3 regions of the Arthrobacter sp. DualSoilB13 genome follow, and region 3 is predicted to be linked to each of the others. Evidence: riboswitches for the same ligand, from Rfam matches in the RefSeq annotation. Region 3 holds a riboswitch; each other region holds the start of a gene.
What was found. Region 3 has a riboswitch for cyclic di-AMP ahead of ACZ5J0_RS18315 (DNA polymerase III subunit gamma/tau domain-containing protein). Riboswitches for the same ligand answer to the same signal wherever they lie in the genome.
Positions count from the first base shown of each region.

Region 1: linked by a shared signal. The riboswitch ahead of ACZ5J0_RS01960 (NlpC/P60 family protein) and the one ahead of ACZ5J0_RS18315 (DNA polymerase III subunit gamma/tau domain-containing protein) in region 3 are both predicted to bind cyclic di-AMP.
Region 2: linked by a shared signal. The riboswitch ahead of ACZ5J0_RS04725 (C40 family peptidase) and the one ahead of ACZ5J0_RS18315 (DNA polymerase III subunit gamma/tau domain-containing protein) in region 3 are both predicted to bind cyclic di-AMP.

Region 1 is NZ_AP035865.1:388,368-393,828, forward strand. Features, by position in the region: gene ACZ5J0_RS01950 (NCS2 family permease) at 1-1,232, opposite strand, end outside; gene ACZ5J0_RS01955 (copper resistance CopC family protein) at 1,348-1,983, shown strand; cyclic di-AMP (ydaO/yuaA leader) riboswitch at 2,158-2,325, shown strand; gene ACZ5J0_RS01960 (NlpC/P60 family protein) at 2,329-3,126, shown strand; gene ACZ5J0_RS01965 (Rossmann-fold NAD(P)-binding domain-containing protein) at 3,289-3,981, opposite strand; gene ACZ5J0_RS01970 (universal stress protein) at 4,399-5,436, shown strand; gene ACZ5J0_RS01975 (PEP/pyruvate-binding domain-containing protein) at 5,456-5,461, shown strand, end outside.
Region 2 is NZ_AP035865.1:980,920-986,380, forward strand. Features, by position in the region: gene serC (phosphoserine transaminase) at 1-801, opposite strand, end outside; gene ACZ5J0_RS04715 (metal-dependent transcriptional regulator) at 1,095-1,790, shown strand; cyclic di-AMP (ydaO/yuaA leader) riboswitch at 2,002-2,213, shown strand; gene ACZ5J0_RS04720 (M23 family metallopeptidase) at 2,218-3,054, shown strand; cyclic di-AMP (ydaO/yuaA leader) riboswitch at 3,200-3,361, shown strand; gene ACZ5J0_RS04725 (C40 family peptidase) at 3,366-4,109, shown strand; gene ACZ5J0_RS04730 (NlpC/P60 family protein) at 4,208-4,993, shown strand; gene ACZ5J0_RS04735 (HNH endonuclease) at 5,210-5,461, shown strand, end outside.
Region 3 is NZ_AP035865.1:3,969,477-3,974,937, reverse strand. Features, by position in the region: gene ACZ5J0_RS18320 (PucR family transcriptional regulator) at 1-392, shown strand, start outside; gene ACZ5J0_RS18315 (DNA polymerase III subunit gamma/tau domain-containing protein) at 558-1,898, opposite strand; cyclic di-AMP (ydaO/yuaA leader) riboswitch at 1,901-2,049, opposite strand; gene ACZ5J0_RS18310 (ATP-dependent DNA ligase) at 2,289-3,359, shown strand; gene ACZ5J0_RS18305 (DUF6480 family protein) at 3,441-3,719, opposite strand; gene ACZ5J0_RS18300 (alpha/beta fold hydrolase) at 3,833-4,636, opposite strand; gene ACZ5J0_RS18295 (maleylpyruvate isomerase mycothiol-dependent enzyme family protein) at 4,639-4,899, opposite strand; gene ACZ5J0_RS18290 (helix-turn-helix domain-containing protein) at 4,936-5,355, opposite strand.

The DNA of each region.
Region 1 (5,461 bases), 740 kb from region 3:
CCCCAGTCCTGCCAGTCGATCTTGCCCACCTGGGAGACCATCATGAAGCCCACCACTACCAGGGCGGGGGCCACGGCCTCGAACGGCACCAGGTTGATCAGGGGAGTGAAGAACATGGCAACCAGGAAGAGTGCGCCGGTGACGATCGAGGCGAGCCCGGTTCGTGCACCTTCGCCGATCCCGGCACCGGACTCCACAAAGATCTGGTTGGACGAAACAGAGGCCCCACCGCCCACGATCGCTCCGAGCGCGTCCACTTGGAGGACCCGGTCCACGTTGGGGATGTTCCCGTCCTTATCCACTGTCCCGGCCTCGTTGGCCAGGCCAACCATGGTGCCCATGGCGTCGAAGAAGATGCTGAGGAGGATCACGAATGCCAGCAAAGCTGCACCGATGAAACCGAGGTGCTCAAAGGCGCCGAACGGGTTGGCCTTGCCGATCAGGGACAGGTCCGGTGCGCCCCATTCACTGAGCTTGGGGGCCACCAGGGACCAGCCGCGGGGGTTGACGTTGGTGCCGTCAAAGCTTGGGCCAATGTGGAGAGTGAACTCGAGGATGGCAGCCAGCGCGGTGGAAACCACGATGCCGATCAGGATGGCTCCGCGGACCTTCCGGACCACCAGCGCGATGGTGAGGATCAGGCCCACTGCGAATACCAGGGTGGGCCAGCCAAGGAGCTTGCCGTCCACGCCCAGACCGAGTGGAACGGTGGTTCCGGCGGCGTCGGGGATGCGCCGGACGAAACCGGCGTTAACCAGGCCGATGAGGGCGATGAAGAGGCCAATGCCCACAACGATTGCCGTCTTGAGGGCTTCAGGCACCGCCTTGAACACGGCAGTCCGGAATCCGGTCAGCACCAGGATGAGCATGGTGATGCCCGAAAGTACCACGAGTCCCATCATGTCCGGCCATGTCAGCCCGGGGTGCGATGCCACCGTGACTGCGACGAACGCGTTGACGCCCAAGCCTGTGGCCACGGCGAACGGGTGCTTGGCCCAGGCTCCCATGAGGATGGTCAGGATGCCGGCAACGAACGCCGTGGTGGCTGCCACGGCGGTGAAACCCAGCGACGCGCCACTCGAATCGGGTCCGGAGAGGATCAGTGGATTGAGCACCACGATGTAGCTCATGGCGAAGAAGGTCGCGAAGCCGCCACGGATTTCCCGCGAATATGTGGATCCACGTTCGGAGATCTTGAAGTAGCGGTCGACTGCAGAACCTTGTTTAAGCATGAAGGTCTCCGGGGATCGAGGGGGAGTTTGCTCTCAAATCCTATGTTGTCCGGTGCGGGCCCTCCCAACGATTCGCCTAGTCTGTAAGGAAGCCAACACTAGGAGAAACCGCCCCATGCGTACCATCCGCCCGCTTCTGGCCGCCGTCGTCGCTGCTCTTGCTTTTGCTTCCGCCCTGCTGTTTGCAGCGGCACCGGCGTCCGCGCACGACGTCGCCGAGTCCACAGCGCCAGCCAACGGTGCCCGCGTTGCGGAAGTCCCGGCGTCGGTCTCCATTACGTTCAACAACCGCCCGCTCGCGATCGGATCGGGCGTAACGGTGACGGCTGGCGGCGAGAACTGGGCGGACGGTCCGGTCGAAATCATCGACAACCAGGCCGTTCAGAAGCTCCGCGAGGGCGCCCCTGCCGGCGAGTTCACAGTGGTGTGGCGCGTGGTCAGCTCCGACTCGCACCCGATTGAGGGCACCTTCACGTTCACAGCCGCCGCAGGAGGCTCGACGTCGGCGAGTGGTACGGCGGGTGCCTCACCAGCGGCTTCGGCTTCCTCAGCTGCGGTACCAACAGTGGGCACCGCCGCACCAGGGACTGCCGGTAACAATGAGCCAGCCGCCGACGCCTCCCAACCTTTCCCTTGGAGCATTGTGGGGCTGGCTGTTGTGGCGGTGGGTCTCGTTATTTATCTCGCCGTTACCGCACGGAAGAAATTGGCGGCGTCCAACGACTCAGAGGGCGATACTCCCGCGGAATAGCGCGGTTTTCTACGTAGCTGCGAATATCTCGAATCGGTTACCGCGACACGCCAGAAGCCCACTTCCCGTTACTTAAATGTGACTTCGGGGGAATCATCGCGTACCGTAGTTCCTGTGCCTGTTCCACGTAGCGGGCACTTCCGGCCTGATTGCCTAGCTCTGCCGCAGTCCGGAATCCGTTCGCAGACAAACCTACGGCAGAGACGGGGAACCCAATTTAGGTCGCTTTCGAGCGTGCCTTGGGGTGAAGTCACGATGCTTTCGCTGAACAGCGGGAGATAGTGGCCGGGTGACTCCCATCCGAATCCGACAGCTAACCTCGCAGGCATCGGGAGAGGCTCTTTCATGTCTTCACGCATTCTTCGCGGCCGTCGTAAGGCGGACAGCGTACGTCCTAATCCGTTCATCTCCATCTCGAAGGCAGTTGCCAGCAACGCTTCAGGCGCTGGTCGTCAGGCAGCTGTTATCGCAGCAGCCTCGGGCCTCGTTTTGACCGGTTCCATTGCTGCTCACGCAGCTGAGACCCCGGTTCAGCGCGATTCCAGCCCCGCAACGGTTGCCGAGACCGTTTCCGAGGCACCCACCAAGGTTGTTACCGCCCTGTCGACGGCTACCGTCAATTTCGAGCGTCCCGCAGTTGCTTCCGTAGCAGCTCCGGTCATCGAAAAGCCGGCCCCCGTTGTTGAGGCCCCTGTAGCCAAGAAGGCAGCTGTCACCACGGCTGCTGCTGCAGCTCCCGTTGCCGCTCAGGCCGCGGTTGCTGCTCCTGTTGCTGCCGCACCCGCACCGGTTGCCGCTGCTCCTGCAGCTGCCCCCGCCGCCGGCGGCGTCAACGCAGCCATGGTTGCTTCGGCTTACGCACAGATCGGTATCTTCCAGGACTGCACCGCCATGGTCGAAAAGGCCCTTGGCTCCGCAGGCATCCCGGTAGGCGACCTCGGTCCCATGCAGTTCATGAACTACGGCAAGGTCGTCAGCGATCCCCAGCCCGGTGACATGATCGTCCAGTCCGGCCACGTTGCTATCTACATCGGCAACGGCCAGGCCATCAGCGGTGGCATCAACGGCAACCAGACGGGCATCCACCCGATCAGCTGGTTGACCGCAACGGGTCCCCTGACCTACGTACGCGCTGGCGCATAAAGCCTCACGCTTCAGTTCAAAGGCCGGTGCCTTCGAAGACTTATGTCTCCGGAGGCACCGGCCTTTGGCGTTAAGTTCTGTTCGTAAAAGTTCAGTGCGGGACGTACGACGGCGGACTTGGCTGGCTTGCGGGGGTGGTAGCGCGTTTGCTTGCGGGACTTCCTAGGCGATGGCGACGCCGGGACCCTCCGGCAGGGCAACCTTGGAGGAGATGGCCTGACCCACTGCTTTGGCTTGCCGCAGCACTTCCTTGGGGGACGGAGTGATGAGGTCTCCGACGCCCACCAGGTGCATTCCCACGGCCCGCATGGCCGCGGCAAGATTCTGTCCGACTGCAATGCCAAGTTCGGCCAGCATGCGCCGTAGCTGGCTTTGGGCGCAGCGTGTCACTACTACGTGGTCTGCCAGAAGAACGCCTTGGGCTGTGTGGATTGCCCACTGGCGAGGATGGGATTCGTGGGGGCCGGATGCGTGGAGCCCGGTCCTCAGGCCTGTGGTTGTCATGCTGGCGGCCACACCGTATCCGATATGCCGTGAGGGATCTGAGCCCAGGAAATCCAAGCGGACAGCGCGAGTGGTGTTACGAACGTCCAGGTGATGACTGGCAGCGTAGTTCCTCAGGTGGCGAAGGATTTCGTTGCGTTCCTGCATTGCTGTCGGATCTGCGGCGTCGGTGCGTTGGAGCATGCCTGTATGGACGGACGGTCCAGTAGTGGATAACGCGCCGAACCCGTCTACCACGATCGAACCCACGCCGTAGCGGCTGAGTTCGCTGGCAACTGCCAAGCCGGACAGGCCGGCTCCGATGATCACGGTGGTGGTGCGTTCCGTGCCGGAATCAGGCGTGAGTGACACTGCTTGGTTCCTCCTTGACGTGTGTGCCTTCGGCATCGCGTGGGATCGCGTCCGAGTTCCCCAAGCGGCCGCAAGTAAATGACCGGGGCGTGTGGTGTGAGACACGTTTTCCGGCCATTCGGTGACTCGAACACTACCGAACTTTTTCGGCCATGGATAGCCTCTCCGCCTGCGCGTTTTGTCTCTTCGCCGCGAGCACCCCAGGGGCCGCCGGGAACCGAGCCCTGACCGTTATGCACATAGCCAAATGTCGTCTTGATTCGCCACTGCTGACCGAGAATAGTGAGCATTGGGAGGAGGAATTTCCGGGTTTCTCCTGCCCCGGCCGTTGGCAATAAAACAGTCTGGAAGTTCTAGGCCGGGATCCTCTGGCAGAATAGCCGGAACATCAAGCAGTAGGTGGAGAGGCAGGCCCCCATGGACCAGCACGGAAGACACAGTGAAGAGTCACCGGACGGCCAGGACCAGGTTGTGGAACCTGGTGGCATCGTCGTCGGGGTGGATGGTTCAGAGCACGGTCAGTGCGCCTTGGTTTGGGCCGCACGGGAGGCGGAGCGCCGCCAGCTTCCGCTGCATATTGTCACGGCATACTCCGTGCCAATTTTCGCGGCCTCCGGCTTGGACGGTGGCTACGCAACAGTTGACGATTCCGTCATCCGCGAAGGCGCTGATGCGATCGTTCGTCAAGCCTTGGACAAAGTCTCCGGATATGCCATTGACGTCGATGCTTCCGTGGAAAACGGTGATGCCGCTGGTGTCTTGTTGGACCTTTCCGAGGAGGCCGCGCTGCTGGTGTTCGGCAGCAGGGGTCGCGGTGGGTTCGTCGGGCGCCTCCTGGGTTCGGTGAGTAGTGCCCTGCCCGCGCACGCCAAATGCCCCACGGTGACGGTCCCGCTCTATTGCGCTGACCGCCTCGGTGAGAACACCGAGGACAAACACATCAAGGCCGAGCACGCCAAAACGGGCCCGCGCACTGTGGAAAACGTGGTTGCAGTAGGCGTTGACGGCTCCGAACAAGCACGCGTTGCTGTGCTCGAGGCTGCCGAGCAAGCGCAGCGTATGGGAGCCACACTGCGCGTCATCTGCGCTGTTCCGCAGTACAGCGGTTCCCTGGCGTGGGTTCCGGCTCCGTTGGACCGCGATGCCCTATTCGCCGATATCAGGGTCCAGCTTGACGCCGGTGTTGCCTGGCTCAGAAGCCACTTCCCTTCGTTGGCTATTGAGACGGACCTCCGGGATGGCTCGCCCGTTGATGTTCTTGTGGAAACCAGCCGCAGCGTCGAGCTGGTTGTTTTGGGAACCCGTGGCCGAGGCGGATTCGCGGGAATGCTGCTGGGGTCAACATCAGACGGAGTCCTGCACCACGCCAAAGGGCCAGTGCTGGTTGTTCCGGACAGGGAAGATCCCCGGCTGGCGGACCGTCACAAGTTTGGACCCATGCTCGGCGCTGCCTGAGTCGGCGCCTGGCACATCCATGGAC
Region 2 (5,461 bases), 1.3 Mb from region 3:
GTTGAGCCACTGCACCTGTGCGTCCAGGGTCACCAGGGTGGAGAGCGACGGGGTGTTGTAGGTCTGGTTCAGCTTGGAGTTATCAATGGCCGTCTGCAGGTCCAGGAAGTCCGGGATCCAGCGGTCGCTGGCCTTGATGCGTGCAGCACGCTCCAGGGCTGCGGGGGAGAAGAGGCCCAGCCAGAGGCCGCCGTCGGAGGCGAAGTTCTTTTGCGGGGCGAAGTAGTAGACGTCCGATTCGGCAACGTCAACGTCCAGCCCGCCGGCCGCCGAGGTGGCATCCACCAGGACGAGGGAGCCTTCATCAGCACCCTGGACGCGTTTGACGGGCGCAGCCACGCCCGTTGACGTTTCATTCTGGGGCCAAGCGTAGACGTCAACGCCGGCTTCGGCCTGTGCCACCGGGCGGGTTCCGGGTTCGGCCTTGATGATGGAGGAAGCATCGAGGAAGGGTGCCTTGTTGGTGGCGGCAGCGAACTTGGAACCGAACTCACCGAAGGACAAGTGCTGTGCCTTCTTCTCCACCAGGCCAAACGCCGCCACATCCCAGAACGCCGTTGAGCCGCCTACGCCGAGGACAACCTCGTAACCTTCCGGAGCGCGGAAGAACTGGCTGAGTCCTTCACGGACCGAACCCACCAGGTTCTTGACTGGAGCCTGGCGGTGGGAGGTACCCAGGATGGTGGACGATGCTGCAGACAACGCCTCGATCTGTTCCGGGCGAACCTTGGACGGTCCAGCGCCGAAGCGTCCGTCCTTGGGCAGAAGGTCGGCGGGAATGGTGATGCTGTTGTCGCTCACGTGGCGCTCCAATGGGTGTCGGCTAGAGATGGGAGGTGGCATGGGGCATCAACTGCCCCTTCGACACCCCAATTCTGCCTGACACGGCCCGGCCTCAGGAACCTGCCACCGTCATAGTCCGCCACGTGGAATGCGGTCCCACCGAATGCGACCGGAATTATCCAGAGTAATTCCAAATAAGCTAGGCTGGGGGTTGGCGTTCCGGGGGCGGCGGTGCACACCGTCCGCCCTTGCCAGGGACGCGGTACGGTGGAGATTACGCAAGGAACTGCGTTCGAGGAGAGCTGAGCTGGATGACGGATCTGATCGATACCACTGAGATGTATCTTCGGACCATTTTGGAGCTTGAAGAAGAAAACATTGTGGCCCTGCGGGCCCGCATCGCCGAGCGCCTGCGGCACTCCGGCCCCACTGTTTCCCAGACCATCGGACGCATGGAGCGCGATGGCCTGGTGATTGTGTCCAACGACCGCCACCTGGAACTGACGGAAGCGGGCCGGAAGCGCGCCACCGAAGTCATGCGCAAGCACCGCCTCGCGGAGCGCCTGCTGGCCGACGTCATTGGGCTCGATTGGGCCTACGTCCATGATGAAGCGTGCCGCTGGGAGCACGTCATGAGCGAGCGTGTGGAGCGTCGGCTCTACGAGCTCTTGGAACACCCCACGGAGTCTCCCTACGGCAACCCCATCCCCGGACTTGAAGCGCTTGGCGGCCTTGCCAGCCAGCCCTTCCCTCGGCTGGATGTCAACCTGCTCCAGGCAATGGACGGATATGCCGCCGCTACCCGCGTGGTGGTCAGCCGCCTCGCGGAGCCCATCCAGGTTGAGCCGGAGCTCCTGACCCAATTGGACGAAGGCGGAATCCGTCCCGGCGCAAGTGTCTCGCTGGAGCGCGTCGGCGAGTACATCTCCGTCCGTGTTCCGGGCATCGAAGGCGCTTTGGAGCTGCCGCCCGAGGTGGCCGCGCACGTCTTCGTATCCCTCAACTGAGTGTCGCCGGCAGCGCCGTGTCAAACCTCACTTCTGTCACTTTTTAGCGTGCGTGACCTGCGGTTTTCCGAAAATAGTGATAAGGGCTTCTCGCTCTGAGCCCGATCCTGTTGATAACGAATTTATTACCGAAGGCCTTAATCCCCTATAGTTATTTACTAGCGCTGATACCAAAGCGTTACCTGATCCGGAGCCGAGCTCTGCCAGCGGATCAGGTGTGTCACCCACCACTGGCAGAGGCGGGGGAACCACAAGCGGCTGTCTAAAGAAGCAGCCTTGGGGTGAAGTCCGCAGCAGAAGTGCCCACGTATACAAGTCCCTCTTGGGATACCTGTGTGCCGTGAGCGCCTCGCGCGGACCGGGTCTTTGTACTCTCTGACCCGAATCCGACAGCTAACTTCGCAGGCTTTTGAGAGAGGAACAGAGTTTGACATCGCAGAACGTCAGGGGTCGCCGCCGCGCGTCCGGCCCCGCTGCTGAGCTGCGGCCAGCCACCGTCGTCACGGAGATCCGGCCCCGCGCCACCGAGCGTCAAGTGCGCCGCCGTAAGAGCCCCCTGCGCCAGGTTGCCGACTTCGCCGCTGCCAGCGGCGTCGGGCAGAAGGCCGGTGTTGCGCTTGCCGCCACCGGGCTTGCCCTGACTGTCGGCCTGCCGGCCACCAGCCCGGTCATGGCCACCTCGGAATCGGGCCAGACCGAGTCCGCCCTCGCCGTCGCAGCCCCCGCGGGCAGCCAGCCCGAGGTTTCCGCGGCCGCGTCGGCGAAGATCGACTTCAGCCGAGCCGCAGTCGCCACTGCCGCTGACCCCGATGGGAAGTTGAAGCAACTGCTCAGCGCCCAGTCGGCCGGAAGCATCCAGCGCGCATCATCCGTTGGCACCATGGCCAGCCCCCTTGACACGCTTACCACGGCATCGCCCTTCGGCTACCGCATCAGCCCCCTCACGGGCGGCGCCGGTGACTTCCACCGGGGCCAGGACTTCGTTGCCCAGTGCGGCACCGCTGTCCACGCAGCGGCAACCGGCAAGGTCACTTTCGCCGGATGGCACGAATATGGCGGAGGCAACCGTGTGGTGATCGACCACGGCAACGGCCTCGAGACCACGTACAACCACCTGTCGTCCTTCACCGTCCAGGTGGGACAAACCGTCAACCGTGGCGATACCGTCGCGCTGAGCGGCACCACGGGCGCTTCAACCGGCTGCCACCTCCACTTCGAGGTTCAGGTCAACGGTGAAGTCGTAGACCCCATGGGCTGGCTCTAACCAATCTGATGGTCGCCTCTCGCATGTGCGGGACACCCCGTGACCTGAATGTGACATTTGCGTTCAACTGTTGTAGCGTACAGAGCGCATCGGCTTTTTAGGGGGCCGGTGCACTTGAGTGGATTGCCTAGCTCTGCCACCTCTCAAGGTCCGTTCGCATAAATCGTCTGGCAGGGGCGGGGGAACCACTTCTGGTCTTCGTGAGAAGGCCTTGGGGTTAAGTCGCAAATCTTCCTTGGAAGCGGCGCGGCCGGATGACTCCCATCCGAATCCGACAGCTCACCTCGCAGGCATTGGGAGAGGCTACCTACGTGTCATCACGCACTACCCCTGCGCGCCATCGCGCCCAAACGGTTCGCACGAACCCGTTGAACACGCTTTCCAAGGCTGTATCCACCAACGCCGGAACCATGAGCCGTCAGGCCATCGTTCTGGCCGCAGCCTCAGGCCTCGTCCTCACCGTCGGATTGCCCGCACAGGCAGCCGACGCCGATGTTTCCAAGACTGAAGCCTCCAGCACCCAGCAGCTGGTTGTAACGGCAGTGGTTACCGCAGAGCCAACAGCCACCGTTTCCTTCGAGAGCCCCACCGTGGCCACCAAGGAAGCCCCCAAGGTAGTCCAGCGCGCAGCGCAGGTTACCGAACGAGCAACGGCCACCACGGACGAAGCCCCTGAAGCCGTGACGGCGAAGTCCTCCGAGGCCAAGGACCCGGCTGCCAGCGCAGCTGCTTCCGGCCTTGCTGCTATTGCCTACACCGGCATCGGCTCCCCGTACGTTTGGGGCGGAACAACACCTAACGGCTGGGACTGCTCCGGCTTCACCCAGTGGGTCTACGCCCAGGCAGGCATCAGCATCCCCCGCGTGAACGCCTGGACGGCTATGACGCCCACCAGCACTCCTTCTCCCGGCGACCTCGTCATGCAGAACGGCGGAGCCCATGTGGGCATCTACGTCGGCAATGGCATGATGATCAGCGCTTTGAACCCCGGCCAGGGAACGCTGCTGCACTCCGTAGCGTCCACCGGCACCTCCTCGTTCTACACCCTCCGCTAGAAACAATCCGGCTCGGGGTGGGCCGGCATGCCCGCAATGCCGGTCCTACCCGCTACCCGTGTGCACCCAACGGCGCTCGGATACGAAAAGAGAAAATCATGACCAGTGCAAACAAGCTTGCACGGCACCGCGCTGAGGCCCCCAAGACCAGCTCGCTTGCCGTCATTGCCAAAGCTGTCAGCTCCAACGCCGCCGGCGTTGGCCGCCAGGCAGCAGTGATCGCCGCAGCTTCAGGCCTGGTCCTGACCAGCGGCATCGCGGCCAACGCAGCCGAGACCAACGTTGATCGTGAGTCGACCTCCACGTCCACATTGGACGTCCAGTCCGTAGCGCAGGCCACCATCGCGGCCGACTCCACTGTGGCTATCTCTTACGAGCGTCCCGTGGTCACCACCGTGGAAGCTCCGGCTCCCGTTGTGGTGGAAGAAGCGCCGGCCAAGGTTGAAGCCAAGGAAGTACCTGCGGTTGCCGCCAAGGCCGCTCCTGCAGCCAACGCCACCGTGGCCGTCAGCAACTCAACCCCCGCTCCAGCAGCTCCGGCGGCTTCCAGCGGACTCGGCGCAGCCATCGCTGCAGCTGCTTACGCCCAGCTCGGCGTCACCCAGGACTGCACCATGCTGGTCACCAACTCCCTTGCAGCCGTGGGAATCAACTTCCACGACTGGCCTGCAGGTTACCTCTCCTTGGGCCGCACGGTCAGTGCAGCAGAAGCCCAGCCCGGCGACCTCGCCTACTACGCAAACGGTGGTTTGGCCGGACAGGCGCACATCGCTGTATACGTGGGCAACGGCCAGGCAGTTCACGGTGGATGGAACGGATCCACCACGGCACTGTTCAGCGTCAACGTCGGTTCCGGCCCGGTTTTCATCCGCGTCAACGGCTGATTCACTTTCTTCAGAACACCCCGCAGGCTCCGGCCGGCGGGGTGTTCTGCTTTAACCGCGCATGAACTCTTGCCGACACTGTGAGCGAAACGACAGAAAAATTCGTTGATACGGCATATAAGTGCTTACCCTTATGTTGTCGATCCACAGCCCGTACATGCAGAGGGCAGCCGGCCCTCGTGCCCCTGACGGGTGCGGCCGTGAAGAGGTACGTGCATGCGCACACTCGTTCTGAATGCTGGATATGAACCGCTGGCGGTAATAACATTCCGCCGGGCGCTGGTCCTTGTGCTCACTGGGAAAGCTAGCGTAGTGGCCGAAGGCGACGAGCCTGTCGTCGGGCCACAGGAAATTCTTGGACGCCCGTCCGTGATTCTCCTTAACCGCTACATACGTCCCAAGTACAACAAGGTCACCGCCGTGAGCCGCCGCGGGGTGCTTCGCCGCGACGGTCACCGGTGCGCCTAT
Region 3 (5,461 bases):
GTGCTTACCGGCAAGCGAAGGTTGCTGCCCAAGCGGCCGCAGTAGACCTCCCTTTGGGTGAGCTCGTGGACAGCCGAACTGTTGGCGTGTACCAGCTGTTCGATCGTTTGGTAGCACCGGGCGGTTGGGATGACACGGGATCTGTGCATTTCAGGGCACTCGAGGACCACGACAAAAACGGCGAACTCCTGCCCGTCCTTGAATTGCTCTATGACAATGACGGCTCGGTTCAGGACGTCGCCGCCAAACTTCATCTCCACAGGAGCAGCATCTACAACAGGCTCGGCCGGATCCGCCAGCTCATCGGTGCTGATCCGTTGAGTGGCGCGATCCGGCTCGAGTTACATGCGGCCCTGAAGGCCAGGCGTTGGGCAGTACGGCCACGGATCTGAGCCTGCTTCCCCTTGTAAGTACGAAGTATGCGGTGTTGGCTTACGAGCGCCGCAAACGCTGGCAGCTCCAGCGCCCCATCCGCCGACGGAACGTGGCGGTCCGGCTGCTGCTGCAGTACCGGCTATGCCACCCCGCATGGGTGGACGTACGGGGCACGCGGGTGCTCAACCGAATACCTTCTGGGCGGCATCGAGGATGTCCTGAAGTGCCGATTCACTGGGCTGCGGTGCTGAGGCAGCGGTCGGCTTGCCCGGTTTCGGCTTGGACGTCGGCGTTGCAGTATCCGTCGGCGTTGCAGTATCCGTCGGCGTTGGAGTCGGTGTGGGAGTCGCAGTTCCTGTGGGAGTCGGGGTCGGTGTGGGAGTGCCCGTTGGCGTCGGCGCAGGCGGTGTAGTGATGGTGTCCGAGGGCGGCACATCGCTCGGCGCGGGGGCCGGCTGGGTGGGTGCCGGGCTGGTGGCGCCAGGAACTGCCGGGACTGCGGACGAGCCCGCTGACGGAACCCATACCGGGTCCGCGAGCGAAACCTGTGGGGTGGGAGTCGACGACGGCGACACCGCCCCGGGTGCCTCCGCGATCGTCGCGGGCTGGCCGGCCTCGGAGGAAGCCGTTGCCCCTGATGCTGTGGATGGCGTGGAGGCCGAAGGTGATGACGCCGTGGTGTAGGAAGCCTTGGGCCCGGGGGATGCCGAACCCGAGGTGCGGCCTTCGCCCCCGCTGGCTTCCTGCGACGGGGTTTCCTGGCCGAAGAACGGAAGTTCAAGGGCTGGCCCCAAAGCGCCGGCTGTCAGCACGAGGCCAAGGGCCCCCGCCACCACGGCCATGCGCTGGCTCATGTGTTTGACCGAAGCTGCCTTGCGCAGGGCGGCCTGTGGTTCACGGCTGAACGGTTCGCGGCCGAACGAGGATGTGGCGCCAAAACCGGACTTGGTGGTGGGCGCAGCGGCCGGCTTTCGAACGTCCCGGCGGCTTGCCAGTGATGCCGAGGCTGTAGCAGCTGCGGCCACCTGAGCTGGAGACTTGCCGCGCGGGGACTCAGCGTCCTTGCGCGGGGACTCCGTGGGTTCCGGCGTGCGCGCGGACTCATCGCGGGCAGTGACTACGGGAATGGCCGCAGTTGCGGGTTCCGGCGTTGCAGGCTGCACTACTGGAATAGCCGTGGTGGCGGGTTCCTGGCTGGCCGGCGGAACGATGGGGATGGCTGCGGTAGGAGGTCCCGGTGTGGTGGACTTCGGAGCTGCCGCCGATTCCTCGGGCGCGAGTACGGCCCGGGCAGCACGCTCGCGCTCGGCTGCGCGGATTTCCGCACGCGTGGTGGGTTTCACCGCGGCGGGCATGGCCGCAGTGGCGGGTTCCGGCGTCGTGCTTGACGTTCCGCTGACGGCGGCGGAATCTGCCGGCGCGTTGTCAAGGAATCCGCTGGGTTGGGCCCGACGGCGTCCGGTTGGCTTGGTGCGCTCGCCTTCAGTCTGGGCGCGGCGCGGCTGATCCATGGTTGGGGACATGGTGGTTGCCTCTCAACGCCTTCGAGGTTAGCTGTCGGGTTCGGACGAGGCCGTCCGGCCGCGCAAGGCGGCTTCACCCCAAGGGCTTGTGGGTAACAAGCCCGGGAACCTGGGTCCCCCGTCTCTGCCGCGGGTCTGGCGGATCCCGGATTGCGGCAGAGCTCGGCGTCAATCCGGAAGCGGCCCAGCGGAGATATGGGTCGCCCTACGACGGTACATGAGCCGGAAAGTAAAGTCACATTAATGTAACGGGCGGTAGTTCAGCCTAAGCGGTAGGCTTCTAGCGCTTAGGCTTCGGGGCCGGTGCTGGGCAGCAGGCATCGGACGGCTCGACCAAGATATCCCTGGCCAACACTAGCTTCGGCGCGCACCGGCGGGTAGACATTGTCTATGGACCTGCCTGTGATGCCACCCGTCTCGCCCATGCTCGCCAAATCCGTTCCGACCATCCCCGATGTTGGGCACTATGAGCCCAAATGGGACGGCTTCCGGACCATCGTCTTCAAGGACGGCGACGAGATCGTCCTGGGCAGCCGCAACGAGAAGCCCATGACCCGCTACTTCCCCGAGGTGGTGGATGCCCTCAGGAAGAACCTGCCGGACAAATGCGTGATTGACGGCGAAATCGTCCTGATCGAGGGTGGCCGGCTCGAATTCGAGGTGCTCCAGCAGCGGATCCACCCCGCCGACAGCCGCGTCCGTATGCTTGCTGAGAAGACCCCGGCGTCCATGATTGCGTTCGACATCCTCGCGCTAGGCGATCAGAACCTCATGGACAAGCCGTTCTCCGAGCGCCGGGCCATCTTGGAACGTGCGCTCGCCGAGGCCGAGCCGCCTGTGTATGTGACTCCTGCGGTGACTGATCTGGAACGGGCACAGGAGTGGTTCGTACAACTGGAGGGCGCGGGCCTGGATGGTGTGCTGTCCAAACCACTGGATGGGGCGTACCTCCCGAACAAGCGGGTGATGTTCAAGACCAAACACGAGCGCACGGCCGATTGCGTGGTGGCTGGGTTCCGCTGGCACAAGACCGCGAAAGTAGTGGGCTCCATGCTGCTTGGCCTGCACGACGACACCGGCCGGCTACATCACGTGGGAGTAGTGGCATCGTTTCCCATGGCCAAGCGCGAGGCCTTGGTGGCTGAGCTTGAGCCGTATCAGATTGAACTCGACCAACACCCGTGGGGCGAATGGGCCAGGCAGGACGAGGCTGCCGGGGGTTCACGCATGCCGGGCGCCCAAAGCCGCTGGAGCGGGGGCAAGGACTTCTCCTTCGTGCCCCTGCGCCCCGAGCTCGTGATCGAAGTGAAGTACGACTACATGGAGGGGGACAGGTTTCGGCACACCACGCAGTTCCGCAGGTGGCGGCCGGACAGGACCCCCGGGAGCTGCACGTACGCGCAGCTGGAAGAGCCCGCTGAGTACGATCTCGGGGAGATCCTGAAGCTACCGAACACCTAGGGCGTTGCCAACCCGCTGTTACGTCGCTGGCCAGCAACGAAACAGCGGGTTAGCAACGTAACAGCGAGGCTTGCAGCGTAGTTACTCGTGGTGGCCTTGGTCGCTGCTCATGCTGCCTTCGGCCGGCGGGGTTTCTCCCGGAGGAACTCCACCGCCGGGCTCCAATCCTGTGACGTTGCCGTCCAGGGGGTCCGGGTTGGCGGAGGCTGCAGGATCCTCGTCCTCGTCCTGGCGCATATCGGGATCTTCGTGGATGCTGTCGGCATCGGAGGTCGTGTCATAGGATCCTGTGGCGAAGGGTCCTGTGGCGCCGGTGGCGCCGAAGCCCTGGGTCTCTTCAGTTGAGTCTTTGTCAGTCACGATCAGCCCTTTCGTAAGCAAACTTACTAATGCGCTTGCTCCGCCAGCCTAGCCGGGACGCGGCTACCCGACAAGCGGCACCCACGCCAGGTGCCGGCGTCGTACGTCAGCGCTTAGCGGTGCGGAGTGGTAGCGGTGACGAAGCTCCGGATGGCATCCGCCACAGCCTTGGGACGCATGTGCTGCGCCACGTGCCCGACGCCCGGAATCTCCACCAAGCGACCCTGTACCACTGTCCTGGACAACCGCAGTGACCAATCCGGGCCCGCCACCTGGTCGCGGCTACCGCGCAGGACCAGCAACGGTACCTGGATGCCGGCCAGCCTTTTCTCCGTGGGGTATTTCATCATCACCGGCAGCTCGGTGAGGTACCAGCGGGGGCCGCAGCGGAAGTAGTCGGACATGACGATCGCGTTGGACGTGGGACTCTCGCGGAGTATTCCGTCGAGGGTCAGGGCCAGCGACTGCCGCCACACATTTTTATGCCGTGAATCCACCACGGGACCCATCAGTACTAACTGCTTGACCTGCTCGGGGGCGCGCAGGGCCGCCTCGATGGCAAATTGCGTACCCATCGAATGCCCCACCAACACGTAGGAGTCGATGCCACACGACGCGAGTGTATCGGCAATGAACGCGCCGTAGTCCTCCACCGAGAGCTGGCGCCCGGGCTTGGGCGTCCCGCCAAAACCGGGCAGGTCCAGCGAGTACGTCGGTGCGCTCGCCGCGAGAACAGCATGCAACCGCGCCAGGTATCTATGCGACACCCCGATCCCGTGAATCAAGATGTACGCGGGTTCGCTCCCCGGCTCTGCGCCCGGCTCCGGCGCAGGCGAGCCCTCGGTCCAATGGATCCTGCCGGTCAGGCCCAGGGCCTGGACGTCGGCAGAAAGCAGTCCTTTTGTGTCCCCTGGCATCTTCACTCGTTTCCCAACCGTTGCAGGAACACCGGAGCTCCGGGTCCGCTCACTTCATCGCTCCCGATCGGCCGCCCTGACACCGCAAGCAGTAATGCGCTGAGTACGGTGGCCCCGTGCTGGGCGGGGTAGTCGCGGCGGATGCCGGAGCACAGGGACGGCGTCTGCCATTGCGCTGGCTCAAGCGGTTCGAGGTCTTGGATCAGCGCACGACGCTCCTGGTGCACCACGGGCCAAACGGTCGAAGGGGAGCTTTTTGCCATACCGCTATTGAACAGCATGCTGGTGATGTGGGTTGGCTAGCTCTGGGAATCGGTGGAGACGTCATCTTCCGCTGCCGCTTGGGCCTGCTGCTTTTTCTTCTGCGTTGCCAGCCATTCAATGATGGCGGCCTGCCGGATGCGACGATGCGTTCCCCGGTACTCCACCGGGATTTCGCCGCGATCGGTCATGTTGCGCAGATAGGTGTGGGAGATGCCGGCAAGCTCAGCGGCTTGTGAGGTGGTGAGCATTTCCTCCACGCTGCTCACCGTCACCGTTTCGCCACGGCTCAGCCTGGCGAGGAGGTCGACGACGGCGTCCCTCGCCTCGGTGGGCAGGCGGTGGACCGTGCCATCTACGAACACGGTGATGTCATCGCTGTCTTGGAGGGAGCGTGCCAGATTCCGGGCGTCATCGGCGGGCAAGCCAGGAGTGACGCGGGGAGCTATCAATGCCATGGCAGAAGCCTAGCGCGTGGCTCACGTTGAACCGTCGCACACCGCGTCCAGCATCCATTGAGACGGATCGCTGCACCTTAGACGACTCCTATCGTCTAAGGTGCAG